DNA from 3 places in the Streptomyces sp. NPDC104371 genome. Region 2 is predicted to be linked to each of the others. Evidence: riboswitches for the same ligand, from Rfam matches in the RefSeq annotation. Region 2 holds a riboswitch; each other region holds the start of a gene.
The links. Region 2 has a riboswitch for thiamine pyrophosphate ahead of ACZ60T_RS01050 (purine-cytosine permease family protein). Riboswitches for the same ligand answer to the same signal wherever they lie in the genome.
Positions count from the first base shown of each region.

Region 1 (2,258 bases), on a different contig from region 2:
CGTGGTGTCCGGGCCCGTTCACCGCGCCAGAGCGTGCCCTTCGTCCCGCCAGAGCGCGTGGAAGTGGTGGACCGGCCCGTGTCCCTGTCCGACATGCAGGGTGTCGGCGGCGCGCAGGGCCCCCGTGAGGTAGTCCTTGGCCTCCCGGACGGCCGTGAGCCAGTCCGAACTGCGGGGCCGTAGCGCCGCGATCGCCGAGGACAGGGTGCAACCGGTGCCATGGGTATGACGTGTCGGGATCCGCGGCACCGCGATCTCGACCGGGCCTTCGCCCGCGCTGTAGACGTCCACACAGGTGCCGCCGTCCAGATGGCCGCCCTTCAGCAGTACGCGCCGGGCCCCGAGCCGGTGCAACCGCCGTACCTGATCGCGCATTTCCGCGACGCCGGTGGCCGACCGGTCGCCCAACAGGTCCGCCGCCTCGGGCAGGTTCGGCGTGATCAGATCGGCGCGGGGCAGCAGGACCTCACGCAGCGCGGCCACCGCGTCCGCTGCCAGCAACCGGTCGCCGCTCGTGGCCACCATGACCGGGTCGAGCACCACATACGGAGGGGAGAACCGGTCCAGCGCCTCGGCGACGGCATGGATGACCGACGCCTCGCCCAGCATGCCGATCTTCACCGCGTCCGCGGGGACGTCGGTCAGCAGCGTCTCCAACTGCGCGTGGACGAACGCCGCGGGCACCTCGAGTATCTCGCGTACACCCGTGGTGGTCTGGGCGACCAACCCGGTGATCACGGCCATGCCGTAGCCACCGAGGGCCGAGAACGTCTTCAGATCGCCCTGGATTCCCGCGCCACCGCTGGGATCGGTGCCGGCGATCGACAGCACCTTGGGAACAGCAGTCAACGACGACGTCCCTTCGCTAGTCCGAACTAGATCAGGTTCAACGGGTGTGATCTCAGCCCGGTGTTCGGGCACCCCGCGTCGCGGACCACGGTAACAGAGCGGTGCGGAGGGGCGATCGGCGGTTCTGTGCGTAACCTGTGCGCTGCCGGGCGCGTTGAGTCGGGTCGAACTCGGGTCGAGCTCGGGTCAGACGAAAGAAGGTGACGTCGTATGTCCTTCGGAGAGTTCGGGCCGTCCCGTCGCGCGTTCCTGGCGACCGCGGCGCTGCTGCCCCTGGCGGGCTGCGGCGCGGAGGAACGCTCGGCGCCCACGTCGCCTCCGACGCAGGGACGCGGCCCCTCCCGTTCCCCCGCCCCCACGGTGGACGCTTCGTGGTGCGCGGAGCTCGAACGCGAGCACGGTGCGCGGCTCGGCGTCTACGCGCTGGCGACCGGCAGCGGTGCCACCATGGCCTACCGCGCCGACGAACGCTTCGCGTTCTGCTCCACCTTCAAGACGTTCGCCGCGGCGGCGGTCCTGCACCGTAACCCGCTCGCCCACCTGGACCACCACGTCACCTACACCGAGGCCGACGTCAACTCCATCTCGCCGATCACCAAGGACCACACCGCGACCGGCATGACCATCAGGCAACTGTGCGACGCCGCCCTCCGCTACAGCGACGGCACGGCCGCGAACCTGCTGATGCGCGACCTCGGGGGCCCGGCGAAGCTGACCGCCTATCTGCGCGAACTCGGCGATCCCCACAGCAGGATGGACGACTACGAGCCCGAGCTGAACCGGCACGGCATCGAGGACCCGCGCGACACCACCACCCCCCGGGCGATCGCCACCGACCACCAGAAGCTGCTGCTCGGCGACGCGCTGAGCGCGGACAAGCGCGCCCTGCTCAAGGACTGGCTCGAACGCAACGAAGGCCCCCGGCGCATCCGGGCCGGGCTGCCCCGAGGGTGGAAGGTCGCCAACAAGACCGGTACCGGTGACTACGGCAGGGCCAATGACGTCGCCCTCGTATGGCCGACCGGCAGCGCCCCGCTCGTACTGGCCCTCATGTCCGACCGGCCCGGCTACCACACACCGCCCCGTGAGTCCCTGATCACGGAAGCCACCCGCCGGATCGTCGCCGACCTCACCTGAGCCGAGGGCCCCCGGGCCCGCCGTCGCCGAAGGGCAGAACGTGGCAACCCGGCGTAACGTCCGTAGCGCCGGAAGTTCGACCTCCTGACGCCGCGGGTCCCCTTCGCACGCCCCGCGCCCCGCCCGAGGAGCACGTCATGGGTATCTTCAGCCGCAAGAAGCACCAGGCCCCGCCCGCCACGGCCGATACGGCGGCCATGACCGGCCAGGCCACCACCGACCTGGCGGCCCTGACGGGCGAGTACATGCTCGACCCGGCGCACACCTCCATC
Region 1 is NZ_JBVJNF010000003.1:646,281-648,538, forward strand. Features, by position in the region: gene thiD (bifunctional hydroxymethylpyrimidine kinase/phosphomethylpyrimidine kinase) at 19-849, opposite strand; TPP riboswitch at 841-935, opposite strand; gene bla (class A beta-lactamase) at 1,060-1,986, shown strand; gene ACZ60T_RS13640 (YceI family protein) at 2,124-2,258, shown strand, end outside.
Region 1: linked by a shared signal. The riboswitch ahead of thiD (bifunctional hydroxymethylpyrimidine kinase/phosphomethylpyrimidine kinase) and the one ahead of ACZ60T_RS01050 (purine-cytosine permease family protein) in region 2 are both predicted to bind thiamine pyrophosphate.

Region 2 (2,258 bases):
CTCACTCATGACGGACGTGGAGCGGTTGCTGGCCGACCTGGACTACGCGGGCACGCACCGCAGGCGAGGTCAGCGAGAGACGTCGTGGATCTCGGCGATGTAGCCGCCGGGGAACCGCACGACGGCGCTGTCACGTCCGCCCGAGCGGTGGGGACCCGACAGCACGGTGGCACCGGCGGCCTCGGCCTTGCTCAGGGTCGCCGCGAGGTTCGCCACCCGGTAGCCGGTGACCTCGCGCCCGTACGGGTAGGGCAGGTGTCCGTTGGTCACCGAGATGACGGTCCTGCCGAAGGGGGAGGTGACACGGATGCGGTGGCCGCGCCGCTGGCACGGGCCTGCTGGATCCCCGCGGGCATGCTCGTCACCAGCCACCCGGTGCGCTCCGCCCCGAACGGGTACGGGACGGGCGTCTGGAAGTCGAAGACCGACAGGGTGCCGACGGGCGAGAAGAGGAGCTGGGACTTGGTCCGGCTCGGGGTGGGGGTGACGTCGGTGACCGAGACGGCGGTGCTGGTGCCGCCGAAGGTGGCCTTCCACGCGGCGGCGAAGGCTGGCATGGTGCCTGGTCGGACGTATACGTGGGTCGTGTTGTACTGCGTGCCGACCGCTGTTCGGGAGCTGGTCCGGACGGCCGTCGACGGGGCGTCCGCCACAGCCGGCGCCGTCTGCCCGGTCAGCAGGCCGGTGGTGGCGGCGAGGGGCACAGAGCAGGAGAGAACACGATTCCTCATGGGGGCTCCTCCGATTCGAGGCGGCTGCCAGGAGCTTCCTCGGGCCGTGCCGGTTCCTGCCGGGCCGGTGCGGCGACACCACGACTTCACTGCGGAATCGCACGCCCACAAAGAGTAATCACGTCCGTGTGACGGCGCATGCCGAGGGAGGAGCGCCACCGCGGGCACAGCGGAGCGGAGAACCGACCGCGGCGACGGACGTGTCAGGACGAGGGGTTACCCTGTCGGTCGTACCGGACACGGGGTGCCCCAACGAGGGCTGAGATCACACCCGTTGAACCTGAACCAGTTCGTACTGGCGGAGGGATGTCTTCCATGCCTTTGGCGCATGTTCCCGGCGGGGTGCCCGCCGACGACCAGCGGGCCGTCTTCAACGGACGGATGCCCGCGGCCCCCGGCGATCTCCACATCGAGGCGCACGGCATCGAGCCGGTCCCCGAGAGCGGTCGCTACGGCGGTCCCGGGCGCCTGTTCACCGTATGGTTCGCCCCCAATCTGACCATGACCGGTGTGTTCACCGGGACCGTCGGCATCGCCCTCGGCCTGGACTTCGCCACCGCGCTCACGGCCGTCGTGGTGGGCACCGTGGTCGGGGCGGTGCCCACCGCATACCTGGGCACCTGGGGAAGCCGGACCGGGGCCGGTCAACTGCCCCTGGCCCGGCTCGCGTTCGGCCGGGGCGTGGCAGTGCCCGGCATGCTCCAGTGGCTGTCCACGGTCGCCTGGGACGCGCTGATCGGACTGTTCGGCGGGGACGCGCTGGCACGGCTGTGCGGCTGGCCGTTCTGGCTCGGCGTCCTGGTCATGATGCTGGCCCAAGGCGCCCTCGGCGTACTGGGTTACGAGGCCATTCACCGGCTCCAGAGCGTCATGACCTTCGTGCTCGCCGCCGCGTTCGCGCTGATCGCCTGGCGGCTCCTCGACGGTGTCCACCCCGTCGGCACCGGCCCCGCACACGGCGCCGACCGGGCCGGTGCGGCCATCCTGACCAGCACTGTCGCCCTGAGCCTGGCGCTCTCCTGGGCCCCGTACGCCAGCGACTTCAGCCGCTACCTGCCGCCCACCACCTCACGGCCCCGCATGTTCTGGTGCACCCTGCTCGGCCTCGTGGTGTCCTTCACGGCCGTCCAGACACTCGGGTTGTGGGGCGCGTCTGTCATGACCGACCAGACGGCCGCGGGCGTGGACAAGTTGCTGGGCGGCGGGCCGCTGGGCGCGTTCGGGCTGCTCGCCGTGGCGTTGGCGGCTCTGTGCAGCAACGCCATGAACGACTACAGCGGCTCCCTGGCACTGCAAACCGTCGGGGTGCGGCTTCCGCGTCCGGTGGCCGCCGCCCTCGCCGCCGTGCTCGGCTTCCCTCTGGTGCTGTGGATGCACGCCGCCGACACCACGGCCCGCTTCCAGAACGTGCTGCTGTTCGTCGGCTACTGGATCCCCGGGTTCGTGGCGATCGTCATCGTCGACTGGCTCGCACGGGCACGGGCACGGGGCGGCGCCCCGGTCGAACTCGCCGTCGAGACCGCCCGG
Region 2 is NZ_JBVJNF010000001.1:207,796-210,053, forward strand. Features, by position in the region: gene ACZ60T_RS01035 (FUSC family protein) at 1-103, shown strand, start outside; gene ACZ60T_RS01040 (hypothetical protein) at 70-270, opposite strand; gene ACZ60T_RS01045 (hypothetical protein) at 267-731, opposite strand; TPP riboswitch at 962-1,055, shown strand; gene ACZ60T_RS01050 (purine-cytosine permease family protein) at 1,047-2,258, shown strand, end outside.

Region 3 (2,258 bases), on a different contig from region 2:
AGTGGTGGACCAGCAGGCGTTCCGCGTAGCGCCCCGACGGGAAGGACGCGCAGTCCCCGACCGCGTACACGTCCGGCGCCGATGTGCGCAGACACGCGTCCGCCAGCACCTCGCCCCGGTCGCCGAGCGCGATCCCCGAACCGGCGAGCCACGCCGTGGCCGGCCGGGCCCCGACCCCCACGACCACCGCGCCCGCGGGCACCCGGGAGCCGTCGTCGAGCACCACGGCCCCCGCCTCGACGCGCTCCACGCGCGCGTCCACGCGCAGCTCGGCCCCGCTCTCCGCGTACCAGGCCACCATCGGCGCGGCCACCTCGGCGGGCAGCGCCCCCGCGAGCGGCCGGTCCGCGGCCTCCACCACGGTCACCGCGCACCCCGCCTCGCGCGCGGCGGTGGCGAACTCGGCGCCGATCCAGCCCGCGCCCACCACCACGATGTCGTGCTGCTCGGCGAGGACCGGCCGCAGCCGCTCCGCGTCGTCCAGCGTCCGCAGCAGATGCACGGCGGGAACGCCTTCCGCGCTCGGCAGCCGGATCGGCTCCGCGCCCGTGGCGAGGACCAGGACGTCGTACGGGACGGGGCCCTCGGCGGTGTCCAGTTCATGGTCGCCGGGGCGCACGCCGAGCGCCTCACAGCCCAGGCGGAGTTCGATGTCCAGGGACTCGAAGTCGACGTCGAAGGCGGAGCCCTCGGCCTTGCCGAGCAGCACGGCCTTGGACAGCGGCGGCCTGTCGTACGGCTGGTGCGGCTCCGCGCCGATCAGCGTCACCGTGCCCGAGAACCCCTGTTCCCGCAGGGCGACCGCGGTCTGCACCCCGGCCATGCCCGCGCCCACGACGACGACGCGCCGTGCCGATCCGCCCCGTGCCTGCGTCTGCTCGCTCACCTGATCACCTTAGACATCTGACGGCCCGTCAGTGCGGGGGCGTGCGGGGTGACCTGCTCCACCTCGCTCGTCCCCCGGTCCGCGGGGGCAATAGGGTGGCCACCGTACAAGCACACGCGGGAGCCCGGACGTACCGGGCTGAGAGGGAGGCTGGACGGCCTCCGACCGTAGGAACCTGATCCGGGTCATGCCGGCGAAGGGAGGGGCTGGACGCCCATGTCGTCTCCACGTACCTCAGACGTCCTCGTCATCGGGGGCGGGATCATCGGCCTGGTCACGGCCTGGCGCGCCGCGCAGCGCGGGCTGGCCACGGCCGTCGTGGACCCCGAGCCGGGGGGCGGGGCGGCGCGGGTGGCCGCCGGGATGCTCGCCGCGGTCAGCGAGCTGCACTACGGCGAGGAGAGCCTGCTCGGCCTCAATCTGGCCTCGGCGCGCCGCTATCCGGACTTCGCCGCCGAACTGACCGAGGCCACCGGCCACGACCTCGGCTACCGCAGATGCGGCACGCTCATCGCCGCGCTCGACGCCGACGACCGCGCCCAACTGCGCGAACTGCACGCCCTGCACGAGCGCTCGGGCCTCGCGTCGCAGTGGCTGAACGGGCGCGAGTGCCGACGCCTGGAACCGATGCTCGCGCCGGGCGTGCGCGGCGGGCTGCGGGTCGACGGCGACCACCAGATCGACCCGCGGCGCCTGGCCGACACCCTGGTGGCGGCCTGCGAACGCACCGGAGTGGTCTTCCACCGGGTGCGGGCCGAACGGCTCTCGGTCGCACGGGAGCGGGCCACCGGGGTCAGGACCGCCGAGGGCACCGACCTCGCCGCGGGCCAGGTCGTCCTCGCGGCAGGCAGTCTCAGCGGGCGGCTCGCGGGCGTCCCGGACGGCGTCCTGCCGCCCGTACGCCCGGTGAAGGGGCAGGTGCTGCGGCTGACCGTGCCCGGCCGGTGGGCGCCGTTCCTGAGCCGCACCGTGCGCGCCGTGGTCCGCGGCAGCCAGGTCTATCTGGTGCCACGGGAGAACGGCGAGTTGGTGATCGGCGCGACCAGCGAGGAGCTGGGCTGGGACACGACGGTCACCGCGGGCGGGGTGTACGCCCTGCTGCGGGACGCGCACGAACTGGTCCCGGGGATCACCGAACTGCCGCTCACCGAGACCTGTGCGGGGCTGCGGCCCGGCTCCCCGGACAACGCGCCGCTGCTCGGCCCGACGGACCTCGCGGGGCTGCTGCTGGCCACCGGGCACCACCGCAACGGCGTCCTGCTCACCCCGGTCACCGGCGACGCCCTGGCGCACGCCCTGACCACCGGCGAACTCCCCGCCGAGGCGCGCCCGTTCACCCCCCGGCGCTTCACCGCCGCCGCCCGTACGGAGC
Region 3 is NZ_JBVJNF010000004.1:375,426-377,683, reverse strand. Features, by position in the region: gene ACZ60T_RS15820 (NAD(P)/FAD-dependent oxidoreductase) at 1-886, opposite strand, end outside; TPP riboswitch at 993-1,105, shown strand; gene thiO (glycine oxidase ThiO) at 1,103-2,258, shown strand, end outside.
Region 3: linked by a shared signal. The riboswitch ahead of thiO (glycine oxidase ThiO) and the one ahead of ACZ60T_RS01050 (purine-cytosine permease family protein) in region 2 are both predicted to bind thiamine pyrophosphate.